One region of the Pseudacidovorax sp. DMC4 genome, then DNA from elsewhere that is predicted to be linked to it. Evidence: predicted binding sites of a transcription regulator. Region 1 holds the regulator's gene; the other holds the start of a gene.
What was found. Region 1 encodes FNR, which switches genes on or off when oxygen is low (the NO sensors DNR and NnrR bind a similar motif). Its sites were predicted from a motif close to TTGATNNNNATCAA; they were not measured.

Region 1 (15,665 bases):
CGCACGTTGCGCATCGTGCGACAGAACCTGGTCGGGTCCGCGGCCTACAACGCGCTGTGCGTGCCCCTGGCGCTGGCAGGCTGGCTGCCGGCCTGGCTGGCTGGCCTGGGCATGGCGCTCAGCTCGCTGGTGGTGGTGCTCAACAGTGCACGCCTGTCGCGCATGGATGCCGGCGGAATCCAACCGACAGTGGCCTCGGCGGAGCGCATGCCTGCGGATGCCACGCTGGTGCCGCAAGGCTGAGGGGGAAGGGCCATGGACATCCTCTTCGTGCTCGTGCCGCTGTCGGTGCTGCTGGTGCTGCTGATCATCGCGGGCCTGTGGTGGGCCGTGGAGCGCGGCCAGTTCGATGACGTGGAACAGGAAGGCGCGCGCATTCTGCAAAGCGATTGATCTCCGTCAATCGACCGGCGGGAACCGAGTCGGACACTGCCTACAAGTTCCTCAACCTGGTTCCCAAGATGCAGTCCTCCCACTCACCTGCGGCGCTCTACAACGACACGGTCGTGCGCCAGTTCTCGCTGATGGCCGTGGCCTGGGGCGTGGTCGGCATGCTCGTCGGCGTGATCATCGCCGCCCAGCTGACCTGGCCCGATCTCAACCTCGGCATTCCCTGGCTGAGCTACGGACGCCTGCGGCCGCTGCACACCAACGCGGTCATCTTCGCCTTCGGCGGTTGCGCGCTCTTTGCCACCAGCTACCACGTGGTGCAGCGCACCTGCCAGACGCGGCTGTTCGCGCCTGGCCTGGCGGCCTTCACCTTCTGGGGCTGGCAGGCCGTCATCGTGGCTGCGGCCATCAGCCTGCCGCTGGGCTACACCACCGGCAAGGAATACGCCGAGCTCGAATGGCCCATCGACATCCTGATCACGCTGGTCTGGGTGTCGTATGCCATCGTGTTCTTCGGCACGGTGGGCACGCGCAAGGTCAAGCACATCTATGTGGCCAACTGGTTCTACGGTGCCTTCATCATCGCGGTGGCCCTGCTGCATGTGGTCAACAGCGCCGAGGTGCCCGCGGGCTGGATGAAGAGCTACTCGGCCTATGCCGGCGTGCAGGACGCCATGGTGCAGTGGTGGTACGGCCATAACGCGGTGGGCTTCTTTCTCACCGCCGGCTTCCTGGGGATGATGTACTACTACATCCCCAAGCAGGCCGAGCGCCCGGTCTACAGCTACCGCCTGTCGATCGTGCACTTCTGGGCGCTGATCTTCACCTACATGTGGGCGGGTCCGCACCACCTGCACTACACCGCGCTGCCGGACTGGACGCAGTCGCTGGGCATGCTGTTCTCGCTGATCCTGCTGGCGCCCAGCTGGGGCGGGATGATCAACGGCATCATGACCCTGTCGGGTGCCTGGCACAAGCTGCGCACCGATCCGATCCTGCGCTTCCTGATCGTGGCCCTGTCCTTCTACGGCATGTCCACCTTCGAGGGCCCGATGATGTCCATCAAGACGGTCAACGCCCTCAGCCACTACACCGACTGGACCATCGGCCACGTGCACTCCGGCGCCCTCGGCTGGGTGGGCCTGATCTCGATGGGCTCGCTCTACTACCTGATCCCGCGCATGTGGGGCCGCACCACGATGCACAGCATCAAGGCCATCGAGCTGCACTTCTGGATGGCCACCATCGGCATCGTGCTCTACATCGCCGCCATGTGGATCGCCGGCGTGATGCAGGGCCTGATGTGGCGCGCGATCAACCCCGACGGCACGCTCACCTACACCTTCGCCGAAGGCGTGAAGGCCACCTTCCCCTTCTACGTGGTGCGCCTGCTGGGCGGCCTGCTGTACCTGGGCGGCATGCTGGTCATGGCCTGGAACGTGTGGATGACCGTGATCTCGGGCCGTGCGGTGCGCGCCACCATCCCGGCCCCGCAAGCGGCGCATGCCTGAACGAACGGAGCACAAGAACATGAGCCAGACGACGCCCTCCACGTCCACCGGCTTCTCGCATGAGAAGGTCGAGACGAACAACTTCCTGATGATCGTGCTGATCCTGCTGGTCGTCGCCGTCGGCGGCCTGGTGGAGATCGTGCCGCTGTTCTTCCAGAAGTCCACCACCGAGCCCATCGCCGGCCTCAAGCCCTACACGGCGCTGCAGCTGGCCGGCCGCGACATCTACCTGCGCGAGGGTTGCTACAACTGCCACTCGCAGATGATCCGCCCCTTCCGCGCCGAGACGCTGCGCTATGGCCACTACTCGGTGGCCGGCGAGTTCGTGTACGACCACCCCTTCCAGTGGGGCAGCAAGCGCACCGGCCCCGACCTGCAGCGCGTGGGCGGCAAGTACAGCGACGAGTGGCACCGCATCCACCTGAACAACCCGCGTGACGTGGTGCCCGAGTCCAACATGCCCGCCTACAGCTGGCTGGAGAAGAACACCGTGGACGCCGCGGCCCTGCCGTCCCACATGCGGGCCCTGCGCAAGGTGGGCGTGCCCTACACCGACGAGGACATCGCCGGCGCGCAGGCTGCCGTCGAAGGCAAGACCGAAATGGAAGCCACCATCGCCTACCTGCAGTCGCTGGGCCGTGCCCTGAAGTAAGCGAACGAGGAGTACCCACATCATGGACCTGACCACCCTGCGTTCCATCGCCACTGTCGTGTGCTTCGTGCTCTTCCTGGGCATCGTGGCCTGGGCCTATGCGCGGCGCAACCGTGCCGGCTTCGAGGAGGCAGCACGCCTGCCCTTCGAGCAGGACTGAGCGCACCGCGCCAACGCATCGAACGAGAGAGATCACGATGAGCGACTTCATCAACAACTTCTGGTCGAACTACGTCATCGCCGCCACGGTGCTGAGCATCCTGGGCTGCGCGATCCTGCTGTGGATGACGGCGCGCAAGCGCGTCGTCGCCGACAAGGACAACACCACCGGCCACGTCTGGGACGAGGACCTGCGCGAGGCCAACAACCCGCTGCCGCTGTGGTGGGTGGGCCTGTTCATCATCACCATCGTCTTCGCGGTGGGCTACCTGGCCTTCTTCCCCGGCCTGGGCAGTGTGCAGGGCAAGCTGGGCTGGAGCTCGGCCGGCGAGTACAAGGCCGAGGTCGAGAAGGCCAATGCGGAGCTGGCCCCCGTCTATGCGCGCTTCGCCAGTGCGCCGGTGGAGCAGGTGGCCGCCGACCCCGCAGCGCGCGCCATCGGCGAGCGGCTGTTCATGAACAACTGCGCCCAGTGCCACGGCTCGGACGCGCGGGGCAGCAAGGGCTTTCCCAACCTGACCGACAACGACTGGCTGCACGGCGGCACGCCCGACAAGATCATCGAGACCATCACGATGGGCCGCGTCGGCGTCATGCCGCCCATGGCCGCGGCCGTGGGCAGCGCGGACGACGTGAAGAACGTGGCCAACTACGTGCTCAGCCTGTCGGGCAGCCCGCACGACTCGGTGCGCGCCGGCCTGGGCAAGGCCAAGTTCGCGGTCTGTGCGGCCTGCCATGGCGCCGACGGCGGCGGCAACCAGGCGCTGGGCGCCCCGCGGCTCAACGACAACATCTGGCTGCACGGCTACGGCGAGGCCGCCATCATGGCCATGGTCAACAACGGCAAGCAGAACGTGATGCCGGCGCAGAACGAGCGGCTGACCGAGGCGCAAATCCGCGTGCTCGCGAGTTACGTCTGGGGCCTGTCCCACAACGCCACCACGGCGTCGGCCAAGCCTTGAGTGGCTTCATGACCCTCCGAGCCTGATCCCCACGAACGAAGGCGCCCGCGGGCGCCCCAACGCCATGTCCGCATCCTCCAACGCGCCCACGCCCAACCCTCGGCGCGTCATCCCCATTGCCGCCGAGCCGCCGGCCGAGGAGGCCGTGTCGCTGTACGCCGCGAGCAAGAAGATCTACCCGCGCGCGGTGCAGGGCCTGTTCGCGCGCTGGCGCTGGGCCATGGTGTTCGCCACGCAGCTGGTGTTCTACGGCCTGCCGTGGCTGAGTTGGGGCGAGCGGCAGGCGGTGCTGTTCGACCTGGCATCGCGGCGCTTCTACCTGTTCGGGCTGGTGCTGTATCCGCAGGACCTGATCTACCTGTCGGGCCTGCTGGTCATCTCGGCGCTGTCGCTTTTCCTTTTCACCGCAGTGGCGGGGCGGCTGTGGTGCGGCTATGCCTGCCCGCAGACGGTGTACTCCGAGATCTTCATGTGGGTGGAGCAGAAGATCGAAGGCAGCCGCACGGCGCGCATGCGGCTGGACGGCGAATCGCTCTCGATGGAGAAGCTGGTCAAGAAGGCCTACAAGCACATCGTGTGGATCGCCATCGCCATGTGGACCGGCTTCACCTTCGTGGGCTACTTCACGCCGGTGCGTGAGCTGGGCCTGGCCTTCCTGCAGACGCAGATGGGCTCCTGGGAGGTGTTCTGGGTCTTCTTCTATGCCTTCGCCACCTACGGCAACGCCGGCTTCATGCGCGAGCAGGTGTGCAAGTACATGTGCCCCTATGCGCGCTTCCAGAGCGCCATGTTCGACCGCGACACGCTGATCGTCACCTACGACCCTGGCCGCGGCGAGCCGCGGGCGCCGCGGGGCCGCAGCGTGGACTACAAGGCCCGCGGCCTGGGCGAATGCATCGACTGCGACCTGTGCGTGCAGGTCTGCCCCACGGGCATCGACATCCGCCAGGGCCTGCAGTACGAATGCATCGGCTGCGGCCAGTGCGTGGACGCCTGCAACACCGTGATGGAGAAAATGAACTACCCGAAGGGCCTCATCCGCTACGACACGGTCAACGGCATGGCCGGCCACTGGAGCCGCGCGCAGCTGTGGCGCCGCGTGCTGCGGCCGCGCGTGCTCATCTATGCCTCGGTGCTGATGCTGCTGGTGGTGGGCATGCTCGTCAGCCTGGTGGCCCGCACGCCGCTGAAGGTGGACGTGGTGCGCGACCGGGCGTCGCTGGCCCGCATCGCCGAAGGCGGCCGGCTGGAGAACGTCTACCGCCTGCAGATCATGAATGCCACCGAGCGCCCACAGAAGTACCGCCTGGCGGCGCAGGGGCTCGATGGCATCGCCGTCTCGCCCGACACGCCGGTGGAAGTCGGCCCGGCCGAGGCCCGCTGGGTGGCCGTGCGGCTGAGCATTCCCTACGGCAGTGCCGCCCCCGGTTCGCACAGCGTGCGCATCGAGGTGGGCGAGGAGGGCGGCGGCGCCCATGTGGCCGAGAAGGCCGCCTTCCTGGTGCCGCGCTGACTGCCCGACGCATCGACTTCGCATCCATCACGACGAGGACCCCATGACGAACCCGACGACGCTTGCTTCCGCCTCCCTGGTCGAGCCCTCCAGCGGTCCCTGGTGGCGCCATCCGCTGATGTGGATGGTGGTGGGCGGTCCGGCGGTGGTGGTGGTGGCCGGCTTTGCCACGCTGTGGCTGGCGGTGCACAGCCCCGATCCGGTGATCGAGGCGGACTACTACCGCCGGGGCATCGAGATCAACCGCACCCTGGAGGCCCAGCGTGCGCTGACGCCGGCGCAGCAGGCCCGCAACCACGTGACGACCCCCACGCGGAACCTGCCTCCCGCGCAGCCTTGACATGGCGCGTCGCTCACCGGCACGGCCCTCCACGCCCAGGCAGGCCCCGTTGCGCGGCCGCCCGCGGGGACGTCGGCGCCCCGCAAACCAGAAGACGGAGACTCCTCGCATGCTGCGCCAGCCTCACTGCCTGATGGCCATCGCCTGGCCGGCCTTCCTGGCCGCCTGCCTGATGGAGTTCCTGGTCTTCGGCTTCGTCGATCCGGCGGAATTGCGCTGGTTCGGCCATGTGCTGGAGATGCCGCGGCAGGCCATCTACGCGCTGGGCTTTTTCGGCTTCTGGGTCGTGACCATGGTGTGCAGCGCGACCACGGCACTGCTGATGCGCACGCCGGCCCAGGTCAATGCGCAGCCGGGGCCGGGCGGGCCGGCCTGAAGATCCCAGCAATGAAAAAGGGACGCCGTGGCGTCCCTCTCGTCTGCCGATGCGGCGGTCGACTTGCGCGAGCCGGCCGCCGTTCGCGCCTCAGGCGCAGACCGTGGGGTTCACCATCCGCCGTAGCGCCTCCGCATCGAGGATGCGCACATGCCGCTGGTTCACCTCCACGATGCCGTCGTCGACGAACTTGGACAGGGTGCGGCTCACCGTCTCGAGCTTGAGGCCCAGGTAGCTGCCGATTTCCTCGCGGGTCATGCGCAGCACCAGCTCGGAGGCCGAGAAGCCGCGCGCATGCAGGCGCTGCACCAGGTTCAGCAGGAAGGCGGCCAGGCGCTCCTCGGCCCGCATGCTGCCCAGCAGCAGCATCACGCCATGCTCGCGCACGATCTCGCGGCTCATGATCTGGTGCACATGGCGCTGCAGCGCCGACACCTCGCGCGACAGTTCCTCGATGCGGTCGAAGGGCATCACGCAGACCTCGGAATCCTCCAGCGCCACGGCGTCGCAGGTGTGGCGGTCGTTGACGATGCCGTCCAGGCCGATGATCTCGCCGGCCATCTGGAAACCGGTGACCTGGTCGCGGCCGTCCTCCGAGGTGATGCGGGTCTTGAACACGCCGGTGCGGATGGCGTAGAGCGAGACGAACTGCTCGCCGTTGTGGAACAGCAGTTCCTTGCGGCGCACCTTGCGGCGCGTGGCGACCAGCGAATCCAGTCGCTGCAGTTCCTCCGGCGACAGGCCCACGGGCATGCACAACTCGCGCAGGTTGCAGTTGGAACAAGCGACTTTGATGGATTCTGGGGTCATGGTGTGTCCGACTCTGTAGGGTGGGGGACGGCCCGACGCCTCGCTCGTGGGGTCTGTGGCGTCCGAAAGCTCCCGTGTCAGTCATTCTCCGACAGCGATCAACTTTCTGTTTGATGTGGATCAAGCGCCGATCATGGCTTCGAACGCACATTAGAGGCAACAACCCTGGCGCTGCTGTGCCCTCCTGCTGCGATGAGTTCCCTGCCCATCCCGTCCTCCTGCGCGGCCGAGCCCGCGGTGCTGTCGACGTCGCTGCTGCGCCGTTTCGACGTGCCGGGCCCGCGCTACACCTCCTACCCGACCGCCGACCGCTTCGTGGAGGCCTTCGGCCCCGCTGAGTATGCCCAGGCCCTGGTCCAGCGCCGCGAAGCGGCCGGCGCCCGTGCGCTGCCGCTGTCGCTGTACGTGCACATCCCGTTCTGCGAGTCGCTCTGCTACTACTGCGCCTGCAACAAGATCATCACGCGCCACCACGAGCGCGCGGCGGAATACCTGCAGGACCTGTTGTGCGAGCTGCGGCTGCAGGTGGCCGAACTCGGCCGGGGCGAGCCGGTGAGCCAGCTGCACCTGGGTGGTGGCACGCCCACCTTCTTCAGCGACGAGGAGCTGTCCACCCTGATGACGGCGCTGCGCGAGTCCTTCGACTTCCTGCCCGGCGCCGAATGCTCCATCGAGGTCGACCCGCGCACGGTCGATGAGGCCCGGCTTGCGCACCTGGCGGCGCTGGGCTTCAACCGCCTGAGCTTCGGTATCCAGGACTTCGATGCGCAGGTCCAGAAGGCGGTGCACCGCATCCAGCCCGCGTCCGAGGTCTTCGCGCTGATGGCAGCGGCACGACGGCTGGGTTTCACCTCGATCAACGCCGACCTGATCTACGGTCTGCCGCGGCAGAACAGCACGTCCTTCGAGCGCACGCTGGCGCAGGTGGTGGAGCTGCGGCCCGACCGCATCGCCCTGTACGCCTACGCCCATCTGCCCGAGCGCTTCAAGCCGCAGCGGCGGATCCTGTCGCAGGAGCTGCCCGACGCTGCCACGAAGATCGACATGCTGTCGCGTGCCATCGGCGTGTTCGGCGAGGCGGGCTATGTCTACATCGGCATGGACCATTTCGCGGTGCCCGAGGATGCCCTGGCCATCGCCAAGCGCCAGGGCCGGCTGCACCGCAACTTCCAGGGCTACAGCACCCAGCCCGACTGCGACATCATCGGCCTGGGCGTCTCGGCCATCGGCCGCGTCGGTGCCAGCTACAGCCAGAACGCCAAGACGCTGGAGGACTACCGCGACCGCCTGCAGCAGGGCCAACTGCCCGTGGTGCGCGGCCTGGCCCTGGGCCGCGACGACGTGGTGCGCCGCGCGGTCATCATGGCCATCATGTGCCAGGGCCGCATCGACTTCGAGGCCATGGGCGCCGCCAATCTGGTGGACTTCCGCCAGTACTTCGCGGCCGAGCTGCAGGCGTTGCAGCCCCTGGCGGAACAGGGGCTGGTGCGCCTGGATGCGCGCGAACTCGAGGTCACGCCGGCCGGCTGGTACGTGGTGCGCGCCATCGCCATGGTGTTCGACCGCTACCTGCAGGCCGACCGCGCACGCACGCGCTTCTCGCGCATCATCTGACGCGGGTGATGGACGCCTCCGGTGCGCTCGCGGTGTCGGCCCTGTTGCTGGGCTTGACGGGCGCGCCCCACTGCGCCGTCATGTGCGGGCCGGCCTGCGCTGCGCTCGTGCCGCCGCGTCCCGTGCAGCGCGAGGCTGTGCCGCTGGTGCGCGTGGATGCCTCCGGGCCAGGCCTTGCTGCGGCGCATCGCCCGGCCGCGCCATCCGTGGCGTTTCAGCTGGGGCGGCTGCTCGGCTATGCCGCCGCCGGCGCGGTCGTGGCCGCGGCGTTCGACACGTTGGCATGGCTCCGGGATGGCATCTCTCTGTTGCGGCCGGTCTGGGTGCTGCTGCACGCGGGCATCCTGGCCTGGGGCATGGTGCTGGCCATCGCCGGGCGGCAACCGCTGTGGGCATCGCGGGTCGGGGCGGCCACGTTGCGCCGGCTGCGGCCGCTCGCGGCCAGCCCGGCGCGCCGATTGCTGCTCGGCGCGGCCTGGGTCCTCATGCCCTGCGGCATGCTCTATTCGGCCCTCATGCTCGCCGCCTTGGCGTCGCAGCCGCTGCAGGGCGCCCTCGTGATGGGCCTGTTCGCGCTGGGGGGCGCGGCGGCACTCAGCGGCGTGCCCTGGCTCTGGCATCTGCTGCGGCGCGGACCGGATGGCGCCCAGCCCGCCTGGGCCAGCCGCATCGCCGGGGTCCTGCTCATGGCCGTCGCGGCCTACGCGCTGTGGACAGACCTCCAGCACGACATCGCGCGCTGGTGCGCCTGAACCGGCCAACCGGCATCGGCCAGCCGCCGTGGTCCGGACGCTGAGTCAAATCTTCACGGTTCATCACCTTTTGTCGGCTATGGGCTGCTGACGAGACCGCCTGTCAAGAAGTTTCTTGGGCGCCAAAGCACTTCGGAATACCTTCGGAAGGAGTTTTCAAGTCAGGGGTGGCCGGTGCTGGTGCAGCGCGGGACCCGCCCTGCCACCCCACCATCCAGGCTTCAGGAGTCCACGCGCCCGCCATGTCGACGCCTCCTTCGACAACCCCTTCCATCTCCTCCGATCCGCTCGCACACGGCTGGCTGCGAGCGCGTGACGTGGGCCGCCGCGCCGGTCCGCACAACCCGGGCGTTCTGGGTTGAAGCCCTTCCATGTGCAGCTGCGCCTTCTCCCCATCCATCTGGCCGCTGTGGCATGCGTCTACGTCGCGGGCCTCGTGCCGAGCGCTGCCCAGACGATCGCGGGCGGAGAGCTCCGGGTGCAGCCGATGAGCCGCTTCGAGGCGGAACAGGCGCGGCTGCGCAGCCAACTGGAGCAGGGGCCACCCACCTACATCGACCGGGTCATGGACGACACCCCGCCGGGGGCCGGCGACGCGGAGAACTCGTCGGCCGCCGAGGCACCCGAGGGCGTGCGCGCCTGGTTGCTGGAATCCCGCGCGGGCTGGGGCCGGTCGGCGGCCACGGGGTCGGGCACCTCGCGGGGCGCCGAGGCTGGCATCCGCGCCGAATACCGGCGCGAGACCCTCAATCTGGGGGATTGGTCCCTGCAGTTCGACGGCCGCGCCTACCGCGGCGATCCCGAGGCGAGCCTGTACGGCGCCGGCACGCTGGGCATGTCGAGCGAGCCCAGCGGCGGCCGGTTCACCCTGCGGGTGCTGGGACTGCCGCTGACGCCCCGGCGCTTCGCCGATGTCACGGTGGGCGACTTCCATGCCGAACGCACCGACGGCCTGCTCCGTCACGATCGGCTGGCCTTCGGCACCACCCCGTTGCGGGGCGCGTCCGTGCGGCTCATCGACGACGGGGGCGAGTGGCGCATGGGCAGCGGCCAGCGCGGCTGGATGGTGGGCGGACCTTACCCCGCCTTCGAGCGCAGCCAGGGCAGCCGCAGCTGGCTGGGGACGACCCGCAAGCTCGATGGCGACCTCTTCGCCGCCCTGCAGGTCGAGCAGGCCAGCGATGTTCCTGCCTACTACACCGACAGGCTGACCGGCCAGGGCACGGGCAGCAAGGATGTGCGCAGCATGGCCGCATCGGTCGGGCGCAATCCGTGGCCACTGCGCGAGGGCGACCTGCGATTGCGCGCCACCCTGGTCGCCAGCAGCGTCGGCACGCGCACGGCCGGCGTCGCACAGGGCAGCGCGGCTGGCCTCTTCGGCGAGGGTGCCGTGCGGCTCGGCGGCGTCCGGCACAGCTTCAGCGCCTATGCGGCACAGCCCAACCTGCATTTCGGCGATGCGCTGCTGTGGACCGGCACCCGCGGCGGTCACTGGCGGATCGACAGCAGCAGCGCCAGGCTGAGCTGGGGCGCGGGCGTCGATGCCGACCGCTCGCCGCTCGACCCAACGCGCGCCGGTGCAGACCGCTCACGATGGGCCTACACCGCCAACGCGCAATACGTGGCGGCCCGGGACACGCTGCTCGGCGGCAACATCCAGGCCACCCGGGTCCGCAGCCTGAGCGAGGCCGACCCGTCGGGCGTAGGCCTGGCTGGCGCTTCCGACCCGGCCCTCACCCAGCGCAGCATGGCGGCCACGGTCTTCGCCCAGACACGCTTCGCCAACCTGCCGCGCAGTCGCCTCGCCCTGACGGTGCAGCGCAACCGCTATGTGGCGGCGCAGAGCGATGCCGCCACTGGGCAGGAGCTGTCCTGGGAGCAGGACTGGTTCGACGCCCGCAACGCCGGCCGTGCGATGCAACTGACCACGACGCTGGGCTACGCCCGCGACGAGGGCCGGGCGGCCACCCAGCGCTATCCCACGGCCGGTGTCCAGTTCCGGCAGAGCCTGGGCGGCACACTCGATCTGCAGGGAAGCCTGCGCTACACCTCCCGCAGCAGCAACCTGTCGGCCAGCCGCGGGCTGTCGGGCAGCGTGTCGCTCGACAAGGCCCTGGCCGCCGGCTGGCGCATCGGCGCGATGCTGAGCCTCAACCAGGCGCGTTCGGCGCTGGTGCCCGCGGCATTCGATGCACCGCAGGTCTATCGCAGCAACGACAAGTCGGTCTACCTCTATGTCCGCTGGCAAGGTCAGGCCGGACAGGCCTATGCGCCTTTGGGCGAGCGCGGCCCCGGGGGCGCCGGCAGCGGCGACATCGAGGGCCGCGTGTTCCTCGATGCCGATGGCGACGGCCTGCCGGGCGCGGGCGAACGGGGCGCCCGCGGCGTGGAGGTCGTCCTCGATGGACGCTACCGGACCACCACCGATGGCGACGGCCGCTTCGCCTTTCCCACGGTCGCCGTCGGTCGGCACCAGATCAGCGTGGCGACCGAGAGCGTGCCGCTGCCCTGGTCGGACGCGGGTGCCGCCCAGGCCGTGGACGTGCCCTTGCGGGGCACGGCCCATCTCCGTATTCCCCTGGCCAGGGAGGCGCCATGAGCGCCGGCCCGGCAGCCCCTTCACCACAACAGAGAGGATCCCCATGACATCGAAGCATTTGTCCTTGCGCCACCTGCTGGTCGGCGCGCTCGCCGGCCTGGCGCTGGTGAGCGGCACGGCGCTGGCCGAGTCCACCTATGGCTACAACGCGGCGGGCAGCGGCACCGTCACGGCCACGGCGCGCGTCAACCTGTCGGTGACCGTGCCCAAGTTGATCCTGCTGCGCATCGGCAGCGCCAACACGACGGTCGACACCCTGTCATGGACGTCGACCTACAGCATTCCGGCGACGCCCACGGTCCCTGTGGCAGGCAACAACACGGCCGTGGCCTGGGACGCCAATGCGCCGACGGTCACGGCAGGCACCAACCCCGGCGCGCTCACGGTCAGCGCCTGGACCAATGCCGGGGCCGGCACCATCAACTGCTCCGTCGCCGCCTGGAGCCCCGCCACGGGCGGGCCGGCCAATGCCAACTTCGCCGTCACGGCCACGGGGACCCTGCCGCATCCCGGCGCGACGCTGGGCGCCTGCGCGTCGACCAGCTTCACGAGCAACACGCTGGCCACGGGCACCTGGGCCTATGCGCTGGGCGGCACGGCGTCCAGTTGGACGGCTGGCGCGTACACCACCACGGTGACGTACACCGCCACGGGGGTGTGACCAGCATGCGAATCTCCACGCACCACCGCACCACGCGCCACGCGCGTTGCCCACAGGACCTCCCGATCCGCTCATCGGGCACGCAGAAGGCCCGCGACGGCGTCCTTCTTCCTGCCGTCCGGCTCTGCGCCGTCCTGGCTGCCACGGTCGCCACCGCCTTCCCGGCGGCGGCCGAATCGACCTATGGCTACAACAGCGCCGGCACGGGCACGCTCACGGCCACGGGCCGGGTCAACCTCTCGGTGACCGTGCCCAAGCTCATCCTGCTGCGCGTCGGCGCCGCCAGTACCGTGCAGGCCAACCTGGGCTGGACGCCGTCGATCAGCATTCCCGCGGCGCCGACCACGCCCGCCACCGGCAACAACACGGCCGTGCCCTGGGATGGCGCCGCGCCGACGGTCGCGGCCGGCAACCAACCGGGTAGCTTGACCGTGGCGGCCTGGACCAACGCTGGCGCCGGCACCATCAACTGCGCCGTCAGCACGTGGGTGCCGGCGACGGGCGGGCCACCCAATTCGAGCTTCACGGTCACGGCGACCGGCTCGCTGTCGCACCCGGGGGCCAACCTGGGCGCCTGCGCCTCGACCTCCTTCGGCAGCAATGCACTGGCCAGCGGCACCTGGGCCTATGTGCTGGGCGGCACGCCGGCCAGCTGGAATGCGGGCAGCTACAGCGCGACCGTGACCTATACCGCCTCCGGCGTCTGAGGGCCCCGCGGTGCGGCTCGTGCGGCAGAGCAGGGCAGGCGGGCCGGTGCGCGTGCGCATCGGCGCCGTCCTGCTGGGATGGCTTGCGCTGGTGGCTTGCCCGTCGCCGGCGGGCGCCGTGGTGCTGACGACCTACCTCTCGGTCTCGGAGGGCATCACGCTGAGGGTGGGCTCGGCGGGCGGGACGATCGACGAGGTCCGATTCGATGTCAGCAATGCCAACGTGGCGCCCAGCCCCGGCGTCATTGCCGGCGCAGGCGCGGGGGCCATCGCCATCACGGTGTCGGCGGACAAGGGCAGCCTTTTCGGCCCCACCGTGGCGACGCTCACCGCGTCCTCGTCGGCGGGGCTGCCCTGCATCACGCCGGCAAGCTGCGGATCGACGGTGATCCCGTTCTCCGCCATCAGCTGGGTGTCGGCCAACCTCGACACCGGCACCAATGCGGGCAACGACATCCAGAACGGAAGCTTCGACGGCTCCGCGAGCCAGCAACTGGCGCAGTTCGCGCTGCCGGGCCTGTTGCAGACCCTGTTCCTGGGAAGCAGCCGCACGCAGATGACCAATACGCTGAGCTTCAGCTATGTCAACGGCACCCTGTATCCGGCGGGCAGCTACCGCGGTCGCGTCACGTTCACGGCGACGATGAACTGACCATGGGGCGTGCACCCTTCGGCCGAGCGGGCCGGCTTCTGCTGCTGACGTGCCTGTTGCTGGCTGGGACTTCGCCGGTCCGGGCGGAGCGTCTGGACGATTCGAGTTCGCCCCGTGCGCGCGTGCAGGCCACGCTGGACCTGGGCGCCCGCGAGCCCGGCGCACCCTATACCTGGGTCACGTTCCGCGGTGTCGAGTACCGCCTGGCGACTGCCGCCTACGTCGGCCGGCGCGCACGGATCCACCACGTGATCCCGGCGTTCGTCAGCGGACTGCGTTCGCCCGCCGGCCTGCTCGTCGAATGGTCGGGTGGTGGCGCCTTCGCCAGCGGCTCGGCAATGGCCGGCGACCGGCGACTGGTCTGGGCGGGGGTGGTGCCGGGCCCATGGATGGTCGAGCGGCTCGACCTCCGGCTGAGGCTGGACCTGCGCGAATGGCGGCCCGTCGCGGGACGGCCCTTCGACGTGGAGAGTTATTTCGACATCGAGGTGATGCCATGACAAGTCTTTCCAGGGCGCGCGCACGCCCCGCCGCGCCGCGGATGGCGCCGGTGGCCGCCGTGCGGACCCTGCTTCGTGCCGCGCTGCTGGTCGCGGGCGCCGTGGCCATGCCCGTGTTTGCCGCGCCCTTCGAGCTGGGTGCGGCGCCCTCCCGCTACGAGCTGGCGTCCAAGCCCGGCGACCGCGTGGGCCAGGTCCTCGACCTGCAGAACATGGGCAATGCGACGACCGACCTCACGTTGCGCACGCTCGACTGGACCTACACGGCCGAAGGCCAGATCGGCTACCACGACGAACTGCTGCCCGGCAGTTGCCGGCCCTGGGTCACGCTGGAGCGCCGGAGTCTGAAGCTCGGGCCGATGGAAAAGCGCAGGTTCCGCTTCCAGATCGACGTGCCGCCGGACGCGCCGCGCCAGGAGTGCCGCTTCATGATCGCCATCGAGGGCGTCGAGCCCGCCTACCAGGCCCTCGTGCGCGAACAGGGCCTGAACCTGCGCCTGCCCGTGAGCGGGCGGATCGCCGTGGCCGTCTATGTCGCAGTGGGCGGGGCCGCGCCCCGGCTGGTGCTGGAGAGCGCTGGCATGCGAGAGCAGCAGGGCCGGCGTCAGCCGGTGGTGGTGGTGCGCAACGACGGCGATGCCCATGGTCGCCTGAGCGGCTCGCTCGACGCGCGCGGCGCGGACGGGCGCCAGCAGGAATGGCTGGCCGAGGGCACGCCGGTGATGCCCGGCCAGACGCGGCAGTTGCTGCTGAGCCCGCGGCCGGAGGAAGGCCTCGTGCCCAAGTCGCTTCCCTTGCCGGTCAGGACCACCGGCCTGCTCGATTGGGAGGAGGGGAGCTTCCGCGTGGAGGCGGAGTTCCGGTGAGTCCGCGACGCGGCGCGGCCTGCCTTGTGCTGCTGGCCGCCTGCGCGGCTGGCGCGGGTGCCGCCCGCGCCGAGCAGGTCAGCGATGCCACGAGCCCCTACAGCGCGTCCGCGCGCCTGGATTTCCGCATCGACGTCGGCAAGTTCGTCTACCTGCGCGTCGGCCCGGCCGGCGCGGGATTGGCGACGGTGGCCTTCAGCCTCGGCGCGACGATCCCGGCGGGTTCCGCGGCCGCCACCAACGGCAACAACAAGAGCGTGTCGTGGAGCGGGGCGGCGCCCGGCTACGGCGTGACGGCCAGCAACAACGTGCTGCCGGTCGAGGTGGCCAGCAATGCCGGCACGGTGAGCCTGCAGGCCTCCGTCATCTCGGCGCTGAGCAGCGGCAGCGCCAGCATCAGCATGAACGGGATCGCCATCGCTTCCGACAATGCCGGATTGCCGGCACCGCCTGTCCCCGCGTCGGGATCGGGTGCGGCCGTCACGGTGGCGGGCACGGCATTCGGCAACCTCGTCACGCAGCGCAGCGCCAACTGGACCTTCAGTCTGGGCATGCCGGGCATGCCGGCCGCCGGCACCTACAGCGGACAGCTCGGGTTCAC
Region 2 (15,665 bases), 220 kb from region 1:
CCCTTGCCGATGGCGTCGGCCACGCGGTCGGGCGTGCTGCGCGGATGGGCGGGCGACACGGCGGCGGGTGTCTTGCGCACGGCGGGGCGGCGTGTGGCGGCGGGCTTGTTGTCGTTCATGGATGCGGATGTTGGCCTGTGCCATTGTCGGGCGATGAGGCCCGATCGGGGCTCCGCACCGGCACGCAGCGAGATGCCTCCAGCAGGTGGACGCAAGACGGCAAGGCCCCCTCGTCCTACGCTGCGGACCCGCGCTGATCGGCGTGGCGGCGCACTTCGATGCGCGTCGCCCGCGCGACGGCGGCCGGGGCAAGTACCTAAGATCGTCTGACGAAATCATCCTACTATCTGGCCGAATCACCATGCGGGCCACCGTTGCCCGCTGCAGCCCCATCTCTCGAAAGGCCTTTCGTGTTCGCGTTCTCTCCCAAAGTCCAGGATCTGCAGCAGCGCCTGCTCGCCTTCATGGATGAGCACATCCATCCCAACGAGGACCGCTACTACAAGGAGGCCGAGGCGCTGGGCCCATGGAAGGTCGCGCCGATCCTGGAGGAACTCAAGCCGAAGGCGCGCGCGGCGGGGCTGTGGAACCTGTTCCTGCCCGACTCCGGGCATGGTGCCGGCCTGAGCAACTTCGACTACGCGCCGCTGTGCGAGATCATGGGCCGCTCGCACCTGGCGCCCGAGGTGTTCAACTGCTCGGCACCCGACACCGGCAACATGGAGGTGCTGGCCCGTTACGGCACGCCCGAGCAGCAGGCGCGCTGGCTCACGCCGCTGCTGGCGGGGGAGATCCGCTCCTGCTTCGCCATGACGGAGCCGGCCGTCGCCTCCAGCGATGCCACGAACATCGCGTCGAGCATCGTGCGCGACGGCGACCACTACGTCATCAACGGCCACAAGTGGTACACGACCAACGCCACCGATCCGCGCTGCCGCATCTGCATCTTCATGGGCAAGTCCGATCCGGACAACGCCGACCGCCACCGGCAGCAGTCCATGATCCTCGTGCCCATGGACACGCCCGGCGTGAAGGTGGTGCGGCCCATCGCGGTGTTCGGCTTCTACGGCGTGCCCGACCGTGCGTCGGAGGTCATCTTCGAGAACGTGCGGGTGCCGGCGGCCAACATGCTGCTGGGCGAGGGCCGTGGCTTCGAGATCGCGCAGGGCCGGTTGGGGCCGGGCCGCATCCACCACTGCATGCGGCTGGTGGGTCTGGCCGAGCGGATGCTGGAGCGCATGTGCCGGCGCAGCCTCTCGCGCGTGGCCTTCGGCAAGCCCATTGCGCAGCAGGGCGTGACGCTGGAGCGCATCGCCCAGGCCCGCATCCTGATCGAGCAGGCACGCTTGCTCACGCTCAATGCGGCGCACCGCATGGACACGCTGGGCAACAAGGGCGCCAAGGCGGACATCGCCATGATCAAGGTGGCGGCACCGCAGATGGCCTGCCAGGTGATCGACTGGGTGATCCAGGCCCATGGTGGCGGCGGTACCAACAACGACCTGGGTATCGCGTCCGCCTATGCCACCGCGCGGCTGCTGCGCCTGGCCGATGGCCCCGACGAGGTGCATTGCGCCCAGATCGGCAAGCTCGAGCTGGCCAAGTACCGATGAGCATGCGAAACGCTTTCGCCGACAGACCGCCGAGGAGACCATGAAGGACAGTTCGATCGATCCCGCATGCGACCGCGCCTTCGGTGCAGCCACGGCGGCCGAGCCGTCCGAGCCGCTGATGTGGCTCAACACCGACCGCGTGCTGTATGTGGGCCTGCTGGGTGCGCCTTCGATGCGTACCTTCGGCGCGTATTCGCTGTACCTGTCGCTGGCGCGGCCGCATCGCATCTGCGTGGAGGGCGGTCGCTGGGAGGAGGCGTCGTTGTCGGTGGTGCCGCCCTACGTGCCGCACCGCATCGTCTCGGTCGACCGGATGATCTGCAATGTGCTCGTCGAAGCCGACACGGTGCGGGCGGCCGATCTGTGCGGTGCGCTGCGCGCAGGGCGCGGCGCCATTCACGATCCCCAGGCCGTGCAGTCCCTGCGTGAGGCACTGCTGCGATTCAGGCTCGGCAGTACGCGGCAGTACGCCCGCACCGCCGACTTCGACCGCGCCTTCTTCGGTGCGGCCCTGCCTGCGCGGCCCCTGGACCGCCGCATCGCCCAGGTGCTTGCACGCATCAAGGACGACCCCAACCGCCATTTTCCGGCCGAGGACTGCGCGGCCAGCTGCCATCTGTCGGTGTCGCGCTTCCTGCATCTGTTCCGCGCCGAGGTGGAGGCGCCGTTCCGCAGCTTTCGCACCTGGGAGCGCGCACGCAGCCTGCTCTATTTCGTCACCCGGAACTCGAACCTGGCCGCCATCGCGCTGGATGTGGGCTATCCGGATTCGACCCATTTCAGCCACTCGATCCGGCAGATCTACGGGCTCACGCCCAAGTCGATCTTTGCCGGCTGTAGACGGCTGGCGCTCTATGGCAGCGGTGCCGCCGCCCTGCCGCGTTTCGCCTTCCATTGACGCCGCTTCTTCGCTTGCAGCCTTCCTTCCATGCAGATCGATCTCGACTTCACCGGCCGCCATGTCGTGGTGTTCGGCGGCACCAGCGGCATCAACCTGGGCATCGCCGATGCCTTCGCGCGCCAGGGCGCCCGCCTCACCGTGGCGAGCCGCAAGCCGGAGAACGTCGATGCGGCGGTCGTCGCGCTGCGCCAGCACGGCGGCGAGGTCCAGGGTGTCAGCGCCGACGTGCGCGACTTCGATGCCGTGGGTGCGGCCTTCGCGCGGTCGGCCGAGGCCTTCGGTCCCATCGATGTGCTGGTCTCCGGCGCGGCCGGCAACTTCCTGTGCGCGGCCAAGGACATGTCGGCCAACGGCTTCAAGGTCGTGGTGGACATCGACCTGCTCGGCACCTTCCATGTGCTGCGGCAGGCGCACGCGCATCTGCGCCGGCCGGGTGCCTCGGTCATCAACATCACCGCGCCGCAATCCTTCGTGCCCATGCGCTACCAGGCCCATGCGAGCGCCGCCAAGGCAGGTGTGGACCAGCTCACGCGGGCGCTGGCGCTCGAATGGGGCGGGGAGGGCATCCGGCTCAACGGCATCTCGCCCGGGCCCATCGATGGCACCGAAGGCTTCCGCAAGCTGATGGCGCCGACGCCGGAGGACCGCGAGTTCGCGCGCCGGCAGGTGCCGCTGCAACGCTTCGGCGGGCTGGACGACATCGCCAACCTGGCCTTGTTCCTGGGCTCGCCCTATGCGGGCTACATCTCGGGCGCCGTGATTCCCTGCGATGGCGGTGGGGCGCTGGAGAGCGTCAAGCCGGCACTCGAGGCGGCGGGGGCGGCGCTCTGAGCTTGGGCGGCCTTGGGCCCGGTGCCCGGCGGTTCGCAGGCGGGGCGCCGCGGCAGGGCACCCGCCAGCAGTGCCCGCATGGCGGCGCCGCGTTGGCTAAAGTCGACGGGGTCGGGGCGAGCGCGCCCCATGCCAAGGAGTCGTCGATGAAGATTCAAGGTGAGTGCTATTGCGGGGCCATCGCCTACGAGGCCGAGGTGGAGCCCGGCACGATCACGGTCTGCCACTGCGCGGATTGCCAGATGCAATCCGGATCTGCCTTCCGCGCCAACATGCCGGCGCCCGCGGCCGGCTTCCGGCTGCTGCGCGGGACGCCCCGCACCTACGTCAAGACCGCGGCCAGCGGCAACCGGCGCCTGCTCGCTTTCTGCGAGGTCTGTGGCAGCTCGCTGTATGCCTGTGCCACCGAGGATCCCCAGGTCTATTCATTGCGCGTCGGCACGATCAAGCAGCGCCACGCGCTGGGTGTCCCGCAGCGCGAGATCTGGACGCAGCGGCGGCTGGACTGGGTCGGCCTGCCGGACGGCGTGGCCTCCTTCGAAGGGCAGCCCTGAGCGCCTGAGCGTCTTGGGTCCAGGCTCGCTCGTCACGCCAAAACGCCGCCGCTCGGGCTCGGCCAAAAAACGCTCAGGCGCTGAGCCATCGCGCCGCGCGCAGGGCCGAGTTCCAGGGCAAGGGGCCCATATGGGCGGCTCGAACGGCTTTCATCGGTGCATCGAGCCAGTGCCGATGTGCATCAGAATGTTGCCGACATGCGAGTTTCAGCAAAAAGTTTGCAGCAGGGCCCTGGAGCCATCGTCCGGCGTCGGATTCAGCACGACACGGCTTCTCCGTCCAACGCCCGCAGCCCGGCGCGATGCTGAAGATTTTTCCGCACCCCTCTGCGTCCGCCGCGCCTTCCGGGGAGCAGCCTCGTGTCTATTGGCTCGTGAGGATGAACCGGCGCAACCGGAGCATCTTTTATGTGCTGCTGTTCCTCACCGTTGCCTCGCACCTGTGGGGGGTGGGTTCGAGCTTCACGGCGTGGCTGCTGCTGGCCCTTCAATTCCTGCTGTATCCCCAGCTTGCCTATGGGGTTGCTTTGCGGTCGGCAGATCAGCGCAAGGCCGAGCATCGCAACCAGTTGCTGGATGGCTTCTGGGCGGGTTGCTGGATGGCCGGCCTGGGCTTCCCGTTGTGGATTTCCTTCACCATGTTTGCGGGCGCCTGCCTTCACATGGTGGTCTTCTACGGGCTGCGCGGCCTGCCGATGGTGGTCGGCGCCATGGGACTCGGTGCCGGCCTGGTGATCGCCAGCGGCAACTGGAGCGGCGTGCATTTCGACACCGACCTGCGCACCACCTTGTTGGCGATGCTGTCGCTCACCCTGTTCTTCGTGACCTATGCGCTCGACGGCTATCGGCGGGCGATGTACCAGCACGGCAGCGAAATGAAGCTCCGCGCGCAGGTCGAGGAGATCAGGGCGCTGCAGGCCAGGCTCTATGAGCAGACGATGTCCGATCCGCTCACGGGCCTGCTCAATCGCCGACATCTGGAAAAGGCATTGCCGTCCGCCCTCGAGTCGGCCCAGGTCGAGGGGCGCGCGCTGGCTCTGCTGATGGTGGACATCGATCACTTCAAGAACATCAACGACCAGCATGGCCACGACGTGGGCGACGAGGTGCTCAAGTCGCTGGCATCGATCATGAAGGCCGCCGCGCGCAGCGACGAATTGGTCTACCGGTACGGCGGCGAGGAATTCGTCATCGTGCTGCCCGATTGCCCCGCCGATCTGGCGGCCCGGCGTGCCGAGCAACTGCGGCGTCGATTCATGGAGAGCCCCGTCGGTTTTGGCGAGGCGTCGATCAATGCCACGCTGTCCTGCGGAATTTCCGTGTACCCGGAACACGGTGCCGTTGGGCGCGAATTGCTTCGTTCGGCGGATGCGGCGCTTTATCGGGCCAAGGCCAATGGCCGCAACCGCAGCGAGATATTCGTCTCGACCCCTGGTCAATTCGATCGCCAACCGCTCGACGAGGCGGCGGACGCTCCCGGGGATCATCCTGCATGAAGTCATCGGCACCCCCGGCAGGCAAGCAGTTCATGTTCGAGGCGCTCCTGGAGGACTGGGCGGAAGGCATGGACTACTGCGCTGTTGCTGTGCCGGCCGAGATCACCGAGGCGCTCGGTACTAAAGGGCCGGTGCTGGTCATGGCACGTGTCAATGACTCCGAGCCTTTTCAGGTGAGTCTGTTTCCCGTGGGCGGAGGGCGGCACTACATCCGGATCAAGGCCCGGATCCGCAAGCAGACATCCGCCCGTACGGGTGACTGCATTCGCCTGAGGATCACTGTCCTGGACCGCAGCAGGGTGGAGATTCCGGACGATCTGCGGACTGCATTGGCGGCGGAAGGCGCCCAGGCGGCCTTCGATGCCCTGCCACCGGGCAAGCGGAACTTCATCGTCCGCCGCATTGACGAGGCCGCAAAGGCAGAGACGCGTGCCAGGAGAGTTCAGGAGGGCGTGCTGGCCGCACACGAGAGAAGCGACAAGGAGCGTTCACGCTGACCTGCCAAATGGCTGAGCCTGGGTGTTCATCTTCGATTCGGCGACGTATCAAAATGTTCGCAGTCGAAGTGGATGTTCCAGGAGAAGCAGGTGGCGAGACGCAAGAGCACGGGTGCTGCGGAAGACTTGATGGAGGCGGTGGCCTTGCTGCCCTGGTGGGCGGGCGTGGTGCTTGCTGTGGTGAGCTTCGCGTTGTTGCATGGGTGGGCCTCTCAGCCACTGCCACAAGGCATTACGACGAAAGACGTCGCCAATGTCGCGACGGCGGGGTTCCTTCACGCGGCCGCCTATGTCGGTCAGTGGGTGGTCCCATTGATTTGTCTTGCAGGTGCTGCGGCCTCCGCCATCAAGCGTCGGCAGCGGAGCAACTTGCTCCAGACGGTGCAGGAGGCCAAGAGCGCCAGCGCTCTGGACGACATGACCTGGAAGCAGTTCGAGATGCTGGTGGGCGAAGGCTTCAGGCAGCAGGGCTACAGCGTGCAGGAGACCGGAGGCGGGGGCGGGGACGGCGGCATTGACCTGGTGCTGCGCAGAGGCCGGGAAACATTCTTCGTCCAGTGCAAGCAGTGGAGGGCCACACGGGTCGGCGTCGCCGTGGCTCGCGAGGTCTATGGCGTCATGGCAGCCAAAGGCGCAGACGGCGCGTTCATCGTGACCTCAGGCCGCTTCACCGATGACGCCGTCGCCTTCGCCGAAGGTAGGAACATCAAACTCGTGAACGGAGAGGAACTGCGGCGTTTGATCCGGGCAGGCAGACGTTCAGAAGTCCCAGAGGCGTCATCAATGCCATCCAAGGCAGCGACGACGCCTGCGTGCCCGGCCTGCGGCAGCGCCATGGTCAAGCGGGTGGCCAGGCGAGGAAGCGCCGCTGGTCACCCGTTCTGGGGCTGCTCGACCTACCCCGCCTGCAAAGGCACGACAGTCGTTTGAGACGCCAACTCGGCGCGGGTCCCGGGGTGCGCAAAAAAGAAAAAACCCGTTGACGAATCAACGGGTTTGGAAGTGTTGGTGGAGAGGAGGAGGATCGAACTCCCGACCTCCGCATTGCGAACGCGGCGCTCTCCCAGCTGAGCTACCCCCCCAACGCAATCGCGCGATTATATGCGCAGCGTTGCGGCTCACATCAAGAGGTGCTCGCCCGCGTTGTCGCCACCCAGGATCACGTAGTTGACCTTGCGGATGTCCATCAGCTGCTTGCCGCCCGCGTAGCTCACGGCGCTCTGCAGGTCTTCCTGCATCTCGCGCAGGATGCCTTCCCAGGTGCCGCGCACCGGCTCCAGGATGCGCTTGCCTTCGACGTGCTTGTATTCGCCCTTGTTGAAGTCCGAGGCCGAGCCGAAGTACTCCTTGTAGCGCTTGCCGTCCACCTCGACCGTCTCGCCGGGGCTCTCTTCCAGGCCGGCCAGCAGCGAGCCGATCATGACCATCGTGGCGCCGAAACGGATGCTCTTGGCGATGTCGCCATGCTCGCGGATGCCGCCATCGGCAATGATGGGCTTGGTGGCCACGCGGGCGCACCACTTGAGCGCCGACAGCTGCCAGCCGCCGGTGCCGAAGCCGGTCTTGAGCTTGGTGATGCAGACCTTGCCGGGGCCGATGCCCACCTTGGTGGCGTCGGCCCCCCAGTTTTCCAGGTCGATCACGGCCTCGGGCGTGCCCACGTTGCCGGCGATCACGAAGGTCTGCGGCAGCTTCTGCTTGAGGTGGCCGATCATGCGCTGCACGCTGTCGGCATGACCGTGGGCGATATCGATGGTCACGTAGTCGGGCACCAGGCCCTCGGCGGCCATGGCGTCCACGGTGCGGTAGTCGGCGTCCTTGACGCCCAGCGAGATCGAGGCGAAGGCACCCTGCGACTTCATCCGGCGCGTGAAGGCCAGGTTGTCGAGGTCGAAGCGGTGCATCACGTAGAAGTAGCCGTTCTGTGCGAGCCACAGGCAGCGTGCCTCGTCGATGACCGTCTTCATGTTGGCGGGCACCACCGGCAGCTTGAAGCGGCGGCTGCCGAGTTGCACGGTGGTGTCGCATTCCGCGCGGCTCTCCACGCGGCACTTGCGCGGCAAGAGCAGAACGTTGTCGTAGTCGAAGATTTGCATGGCAGTCCAGGCTCCGGGAATCGTGGGTGAACGAAAAGGATGAGCGCTTGGCCTGGCCGGTCCTCCTGTGCCGCCATTGCAGGAAAAGCAGGGCACAAAAAAACCGGGCGCAAGAAACTTGGGCCCGGTGATTGAGTGTAGGCGCGCCCCGCAAAGGGCGGCCTATGGGTTTGCGTATAGCCTCTATAGAGACAAGGTTGTGAGGCGTTGCGGCGGGGCGGGTTCAGAAGCGGTAGCCGATGCCCACGCCCACCAGCCAGGGGTCGATCTTGACCTTCGAGACGGTCTGCCAGCCCAGACGGACGTCGGAGTCGATCTTCACCTTCTTCACGTCGAAGTTCAGGAACCACTGCGGCGCGATCTTGATGTCCACGCCCGCACCGAGGGCCAGACCGACGCTGCTCTTGTCGAGCGACAGGCTGCCCACGGTCGGCACGGCCAGGTTCACCGAGCTGATGCGGGTGTAGTTGAGACCCACGCCCGCGTAGGGGCGGAAGGTGCCCTCGGGCAGGAAGTGGTACTGCAGCATCAGCGTGGGCGGCAGGTGCTTGAAGCTGCCGATATCCACCGGGCCGCCCAGGGCGCTCTGCTGGACGGTCACGCGCTGCTTCTGCGGCACGGTGAGCACCAGCTCGGCGGCGATGTTGGGCGTGAAGAAGTAGGTCACGTCCAGCTCGGGGATGGTCTTGTCGTTGACGTGGATGGCGTCGGCCGGCACGAGCAGCGAGGGGATGGCGCTGGACTTGTTGGCCGGGTCGAGCCGCACGGCACGTGCACGCACGAGCCAGTTGCCTTCGGGCGTCGGGGTGCTCTGGGCAAAGGCGCCGCCGCTCAGCAGCGCGGCAAGGAGGAGGGTGGTGCCCCGGAGGGCGAACAGTCTGGACATACGCTGTGCTCTGGTTGTGAATGCCAGGTCAGTGTCTGCAAGGGATTCGGGGCCGGTGTTGACGCGGCGCAAGTCCGCGGGGCCGCGCGGGAGCCGCTGCCGGTTGCTTGATCCATGTCATGCGGATGCTGTGGTGCGCTTCGCACAATGCCCCTGCGGCTCGCACTGGCGCGGCTGCATCCCGACTTCAACCGCATCCCGAAAGACTCTCCATGTCGTCTCGTTTCATCGTTGCCGCAGCCCTGCTGGCCGCTGTCTCCACGCCCCTCTACGCCGCCGATTGCAGCGTGCAGATCGAAGGCAACGACGCCATGCAGTTCAACAAGACCGCCATCGAAGTGCCCAAGGCCTGCAAGAGCTTCACCGTGCAACTCAAGCATGCCGGCAAGATGCCCAAGGCCGCAATGGGCCACAACTGGGTGCTGGCCAAGACCGCCGACGTGCAGGCCGTGGCCAACGACGGCATCGCGGCCGGCCTGGACAAGCAGTACGTCAAGCCCGGCGACGCCCGCGTGATCGCCCACACCAAGGTCGTGGGCGGTGGCGAGAGCGACTCGGTGGCCGTGGACGTGAGCAAGCTCAAGGTGGGTGAGAGCTACACCTTCTTCTGCTCCTTCCCGGGTCATTCCGGCGTCATGAAGGGCAGCTTCGCGCTGGCCAAGTAAGCAGCCCTGCGCGGGGCCGGCGCAGGCCCCGCTTCCTACAATCGGGGGATGTCCTTTCCTGGCCCCCACGCCGAGCCGACGGCGGCCGACTCCCCCCTTCTTGCCAACCTCAACGACGAGCAGCGCGCGGCCGTCACGGTGCCCGAGGGGCATTCGCTCATCCTGGCGGGCGCAGGCTCCGGCAAGACGCGCGTGCTCACCACGCGCATCGCCTGGCTGATCTCCACCGGCCAGGTCTCGCCCGGCGGCGTGCTGGCCGTCACCTTCACCAACAAGGCCGCTAAGGAGATGATGACGCGCCTGACGGCGCTGCTGCCCGTCAATGTGCGCGGCATGTGGATCGGCACCTTCCACGGCCTGTGCAACCGCTTCCTGCGTGCGCACTGGAAGCTGGCCAACCTGCCGCAGAGCTTCCAGATCCTGGATACGCAGGACCAGCTCTCGGCCATCAAGCGGCTGATGAAGCAGTTCAACGTCGACGACGAACGCTTTCCGGCCAAGCAGACGCAGTGGTTCATCGCCGGTGCCAAGGAAGACGGCCTGCGCCCCGGCGACATGCAGGCCCGCGGCGAGGACGACCGCAAGAAGATCGAGCTGTATGCGCTGTACGAAGAGCAGTGCCAGCGCGAAGGTGTGGTCGACTTCGGCGAGCTGATGCTGCGCAGCTACGAGCTGCTGCGCGACAACGATGCCGTCCGCGAGCACTACCAGCGGCGCTTTCGCCACATCCTGATCGACGAGTTCCAGGACACCAACCGCCTGCAGTACGCCTGGATCAAGATGCTGGCCGGCCACACCGATGCGCTGGGCCACTTCACCTCGGGCGGCAACAGCGTGCTGGCCGTGGGCGACGACGACCAGAGCATCTATGCCTTCCGCGGCGCGCGCGTGGGCAACATGAGCGACTTCGTGCGCGAGTTCGACGTGCAGCACCAGATCAAGCTGGAGCGCAACTACCGCAGCTTCAGCAACATCCTGGACTCGGCCAACGCCCTCATCAGCCACAACAAGAAGCGCCTGGGCAAGAACCTGCGCACCGACCAGGGCCCCGGCGAGCCCGTGCGCGTCTACGAGGCATCCAGCGACTTCGCCGAGGCCCAGTGGATGGTCGAGGAGATGCGCCAGCTGGTGCGCGACGATGTCGAACGCAAGGAGATCGCCGTGCTCTACCGCAGCAATGCGCAGAGCCGGGTGATCGAGACGGCGCTGTTCAACGCAGGGATGCCCTACCGCGTGTACGGCGGCCTGCGCTTCTTCGAGCGGGCGGAGATCAAGCATGTGCTGGCCTACCTGCGCCTGCTGGAGAACGCGGACGATGACACGAGCTTTCTGCGGGTCGTGAACTTTCCGCCCCGCGGCATCGGCGCGCGCAGCATCGAGCAATTGCAGGACGCGGCGCGCAGCCGCGGCGTGTCGCTGGCCAAGGGCGTGGAAGGCCTGCCGGGCAAGGCGGGCGCCAACCTGGGCGCCTTCGTCGCCAAGATCGACGTCATGCGCGAGCAGACGCAGGGCCTGTCGCTCAAGGAGATCGTCGAGCTGGTGCTGGACGCCAGCGGCCTGATCGAGCACTACAAGGCCGACCGCGAGGGCGAGGACCGGCTGGAGAACCTGGAGGAACTGGTCAATGCTGCCGAGGCCTTCGTCACGCAGGAAGGGTTCGGCCGCGACGCCGTGGCCCTGCCGGTCGACGAGCTGCGCCAGAGCGTCGTCAGCCAGGGCCTGGACCCGAACCTGCCGGTGCTGGACGATCCGCTCGCGCCCGATGCCGACACCGGCGAGACGCTGAGCCCGCTGGCCGCCTTCCTCACGCACGCCGCGCTGGAGTCGGGTGACAACCAGGCCCAGGCCGGCCAGGACGCCGTGCAGTTGATGACGGTGCATGCGGCCAAGGGCCTGGAATTCGACTGCGTGTTCATCACCGGCATGGAAGAGGGCCTGTTCCCGCACGAGAACTCGCTGAGCGATTTCGAGGGCCTGGAAGAGGAGCGTCGCCTGATGTACGTGGCCATCACGCGCGCGCGGCGCCGGCTGTACCTCAGCCATTCGCAGACCCGGCTGCTGCACGGCCAGACCCGCTACAACCTGCGCAGCCGCTTCTTCGACGAGTTGCCGGAAGAGGCGCTCAAGTGGCTCACGCCCAAGCAGTCCGGCTTCGGGCAGTTCGGCGGCAGCGGCGCAGGCGGTGGCTCGGGCGGCAGCAGTGGTGGCTTCGGCGGCTTCTCGTCGTCGGGCTACAGCGGTGGCTACGCCAGCAGCAGCCCGGCCCCCGCCACGGTGCCCCAGCGCGCAGCGCCATCGCACGGCCTGCGCACCGGCATGCAGGTCTTCCACAACAAGTTCGGCGAAGGCACGGTGACTGCGCTGGAAGGCAGCGGCGACGACGCCCGCGCCCAGGTCAAGTTCAACCGCCACGGCATCAAGTGGCTGGCGCTGAGCGTGGCCAAGCTCACGCCGGTCGAGTGATGAAGTGCAGGGCGTGCCGCGCCTTCACTCCACGCTGAAGCTGTCCCGGAAGGTGAACCAGGCGGAGGCGAGGAAGGCGGCCGAGAGCAGGAAGGAGCCGCCCACCATCACGGCCATGCCCAGCGCCCCGGCCCCGCTCACGGCGATCAACAGCGAGGCGATCAGGCTCATCAGCAGGCTCAACGCCAGCACGACGCCGGCCCAGGCCAGGCCGTACAGCGTCATGGCGCCCATGTTGCGCCAGCAGGCCACCAGGCTGAAGAAGATGCTCTTGACCGGCGTCACGCCATGCCAGTGCACCAGTGCGGGCGCATGCCAGAAGGCCAGCGCCACCGGCACATAGAACAGCAACCGGGCCAGCACGGCGATCTGGAAACCGGTGCTCTGCACCACCTCGGCCTGCGGCGCGCCGTCGTTGCCGAAGGCGCCATCGAAGGGGTCGCCGAAGATCAGCGTGGCCAACCCGCCGGCGGCCAGGGCGCCCAGCGCATACAGCACCCCCAGCACCACCAGCGGCTTGGCCTGCGCGCGCACGGCCTGCAGCGCCTGCAGGAAGATGCCGGCCGAGGCCGCCCGCCCCGCGGCGGGGTCGGCACGGCCGTGGACGGTGCGCTCGCTGGCCACCATCAGGGCCAGCGTGGTGGCCGGGCCCAGGGCCACAGCCAGGGGGCCGCCGATGAGCGGCACCACCGAGAGCATCGCGATCGCCGACATGAACAGCATGAACAGCGAGAAGAAGGCCATCGGCTGGCGGCGGAAGGCGCGCAGGCCCTCGCGCATCCACTGGACGCCGGTGCGGGGCGAGACGATTTGGAGTTTCATGAGCAGGAGAAGGGGGCGGCCGGCGCCGGCGCAAGGGGCGCTCAGGCGCCCAGCGTTTCGGCGACGGGTTCGGCCTGCAGGGCCGGCACCTGCGGCGCACGCACCCGTTCGCGCAGCACGCGCTCGAAATGCGTCGGATCGTGCGGCTTCAGCATGCTGGCTTCACGCGGGAGGTGGAAGTCCCACAGGCGCGAGATCCAGAAGCGCAGCGCACCGGCGCGCAGCATCGCGGGCAGCAGTTCCCGCTCGGCGGCGCCCAGCGGCCGGCGGGCCTGGTAGGCATCGAGCAGGGCGCGGCTGCGTGCCGGGTCGGCACGGCCGGTGGGCAGGTCGATGGCCCAGTCGTTCAGGCACACGGCCAGATCGAAGAGCCAAGTGTCGGTGCCGGCGAAGTAGAAGTCGAACACACCCGTGACCACGGGCAGCGTGCCGCCTTTGCCGTCGTGCGCGAACATGGCGTTGTCGCGGAACAGGTCGGCATGCACGGGGCCGCGGGGCAGGGCCGCATAGGCCGAGGACTCGGCCACATGGTTCTGATAGGCCAGTTCGCTGCGCAGCAGGGCGGCCTGGGCGTCATCCACATGCGGCAGCACCACCGGAACGGTCTCGTTCCACCAGGGCAGGCCACGCAGGTTGGGCTGCACCTGCCCATAGTCGCGCCCCGCCAGGTGCAGCTGGGCCAGCAGGTCGCCGAGCGCGCTGCAATGGTCGGCGGTCGGCGCCAGCTCGCTGCGGCCCTGCAGCTTGCGCACCACGGCCGCAGGCTTGCCGGCGATGGTGTGCAGCAGCGGGCAGGCGGTGTCCGGGGCGCCGGCATCGAAGAGCGGGCCGCCCCCGGGACCGACTGCCGCGGGTTCGGGCACCGGCATGCCGCGCTCGGCCAGGTGCTTCATCAGCCCCAGGTAGTACGGAAGTTGTGCCGGCGTCAGGCGCTCGAAGAGCGTCAGCACGTACTCGCCCCGGTCGGTGGTGGCGAAGTAGTTGGTGTTCTCGATGCCCCCCTCGATGCCGCGCAGTTCGGTGAGTTCGCCCAGTCCCAGGCGGCGCATCAGTTCGGCCGCTTCGTCGGCCCGGACTTCGGTGAAGACCGCCACGGGCGGTTCAGAACTTGAGGACGTTCCAGACGCGCTGACCGCCGCTGGAACTGTTGCCGTCGGTCGCGCCGGTGCGCTGGCGCGTGCCGTCCGTCGGCTGGATGTCGTAGGAGGGCAGTGCCGAATCCTTGGGCTGGACGGTGATGCTCTGCGTCACGCCGCCGTAGCGCACCTCGTCGACCTTGGCGCCGCGGTCTTCCACCGTGATGTGCTCGATCTTCTGGTTGCGGCGCCCGTCCAGCGGCTGCGATTCAGCGGCCGGGGCTGCCGAGGCCGACTGGGGCGGCGGGGTCTGGGCATGGCCGAGGGCCGGAAGGAGCGACAGTCCCGCAGCCAGCAGGGCTGCGCGCACGGACGGGGAGGAATGGGCAGGCATGGTCGGGCGATTGTAGGTGCGCCCCCCATGTTCCCTCGGCCTTGCCCCCTGTCGTCGAAGGCTGCCGCAGCCCGTAGGCGCCGACGCACAGCCGCATTCCGGCGGCAGGGGAGAATGGCCCGATGACCGAGAAGAAAACGCTGCTGCTGGTCGATGGCTCCAGCTACCTGTACCGCGCCTTCCATGCCATGCCCGACCTGCGTGCGGTGCCTGGCGACCCCAACAGCCCCGCCACCGGCGCCATCCGGGGCATGATCAACATGATGCAGGCCCTGCGCCGCGAGGTGCGCGCCGACTATGCGGCCTGCGTGTTCGACGCGCCGGGCAAGACCTTCCGCGACGACTGGTACCCCGAGTACAAGGCCCACCGCGCGCCCATGCCCGACGACCTGCGCACGCAAATCCCGCCTATCCACCAGGTGGTGCGGCTGCTGGGCTGGCCGGTGCTGTGCGTGCCTGACGTGGAGGCCGACGACGTCATCGGGACGCTGGCGCGCACGGCCGCCGGCCAGGGCATCGAGGTGATCGTGAGCAGCGGCGACAAGGACCTGTCGCAGCTGGTCGACGAGCACGTCACCATCATCGACACCATGAGCGGCAAGCGCCGCGACGTGGCGGGCGTGACGGCCGAATTCGGCGTGCCGCCCTCGTTGATGGTGGACTACCAGACGCTGGTGGGCGACGCGGTCGACAACGTGCCGGGCGTGGACAAGGTGGGCCCCAAGACCGCCGCCAAGTGGCTCACGCAGTACGGCTCGCTCGACGGACTGATCGCCCATGCGGCCGAGGTCAAGGGCCAGGCTGGCGAGAACCTGCGCCGCGCGCTCGACTGGCTGCCGCAGGGCCGGCGGCTGGTCACCATCCGCACCGACTGCGACCTGGCCGGCCATGTGGAGGGCCTGCCCGCGCTGGAGGGCATTGCCATCCAGCCGCTGCAGACCGACGCGCTGAGGGACTTCTACGAGCAGTACGGCTTCAAGAGCCTGGCCAAGAGCCTGGAGGCCCACGCCGCCGCGCCCGAGCTGCTGGGCCATGGCGCCGCGCAGCCGGGCGAGGGCGGCACCGGACTGCTCGATGGCACGCTGGCCGCGGCGGCCGAGCGGGCGAGCAACCTGGTCTACGACACGGTGCTCGACTGGCCGGCCTTCGATGCCTGGATGGCCAGGCTGCAGGCGGCAGAGCTGGTCGCCATCGACACCGAGACCAGCTCGCTCGACGAGATGAAGGCCGAGATCGTCGGCATCAGCTTCAGCGTGACGCCCGGCGAGGCGGCCTATGTGCCGCTTGCCCACGACTATCCCGACGCGCCCGAGCAACTGCCCCGCGACGAGGTGCTGGCTCGCATGAAGCCCTGGCTGGAGGACGCGGGCC

Region 2: a site for FNR is predicted at 8,982-8,995, ahead of azu (azurin). Genes of this name have one in related genera too.

Annotation. Positions count from the first base shown of each region.
Region 1 is NZ_JBQUYR010000002.1:233,048-248,712, forward strand. It holds gene ACT54X_RS04690 (heavy metal translocating P-type ATPase) at 1-243, shown strand, start outside; gene ccoS (cbb3-type cytochrome oxidase assembly protein CcoS) at 256-393, shown strand; gene ccoN (cytochrome-c oxidase, cbb3-type subunit I) at 462-1,901, shown strand; gene ccoO (cytochrome-c oxidase, cbb3-type subunit II) at 1,921-2,553, shown strand; gene ACT54X_RS04710 (cbb3-type cytochrome oxidase subunit 3) at 2,573-2,713, shown strand; gene ccoP (cytochrome-c oxidase, cbb3-type subunit III) at 2,751-3,674, shown strand; gene ccoG (cytochrome c oxidase accessory protein CcoG) at 3,739-5,187, shown strand; gene ACT54X_RS04725 (FixH family protein) at 5,231-5,527, shown strand; gene ACT54X_RS04730 (hypothetical protein) at 5,637-5,903, shown strand; gene fnr (fumarate/nitrate reduction transcriptional regulator Fnr) at 5,994-6,713, opposite strand; gene hemN (oxygen-independent coproporphyrinogen III oxidase) at 6,906-8,327, shown strand; gene ACT54X_RS04745 (sulfite exporter TauE/SafE family protein) at 8,336-9,079, shown strand; gene ACT54X_RS04750 (SdrD B-like domain-containing protein) at 9,567-11,678, shown strand; gene ACT54X_RS04755 (hypothetical protein) at 11,722-12,339, shown strand; gene ACT54X_RS04760 (hypothetical protein) at 12,345-13,046, shown strand; gene ACT54X_RS04765 (hypothetical protein) at 13,093-13,698, shown strand; gene ACT54X_RS04770 (hypothetical protein) at 13,701-14,198, shown strand; gene ACT54X_RS04775 (COG1470 family protein) at 14,195-15,064, shown strand; gene ACT54X_RS04780 (hypothetical protein) at 15,061-15,665, shown strand, end outside.
Region 2 is NZ_JBQUYR010000002.1:14,556-30,220, forward strand. It holds gene ACT54X_RS03720 (GntR family transcriptional regulator) at 1-119, opposite strand, end outside; gene ACT54X_RS03725 (acyl-CoA dehydrogenase family protein) at 411-1,613, shown strand; gene ACT54X_RS03730 (helix-turn-helix transcriptional regulator) at 1,654-2,511, shown strand; gene ACT54X_RS03735 (SDR family oxidoreductase) at 2,542-3,345, shown strand; gene ACT54X_RS03740 (GFA family protein) at 3,492-3,899, shown strand; gene ACT54X_RS03745 (sensor domain-containing diguanylate cyclase) at 4,280-5,395, shown strand; gene ACT54X_RS03750 (YdeI/OmpD-associated family protein) at 5,428-5,892, shown strand; gene ACT54X_RS03755 (restriction endonuclease) at 5,983-6,822, shown strand; tRNA gene ACT54X_RS03760 (tRNA-Ala) at 6,899-6,974, opposite strand; gene ACT54X_RS03765 (GMP reductase) at 7,011-7,988, opposite strand; gene ACT54X_RS03770 (OmpW/AlkL family protein) at 8,212-8,874, opposite strand; gene azu (azurin) at 9,087-9,539, shown strand; gene ACT54X_RS03780 (UvrD-helicase domain-containing protein) at 9,588-12,002, shown strand; gene ACT54X_RS03785 (BPSS1780 family membrane protein) at 12,027-12,824, opposite strand; gene ACT54X_RS03790 (homoserine kinase) at 12,866-13,918, opposite strand; gene ACT54X_RS03795 (hypothetical protein) at 13,926-14,294, opposite strand; gene polA (DNA polymerase I) at 14,417-15,665, shown strand, end outside.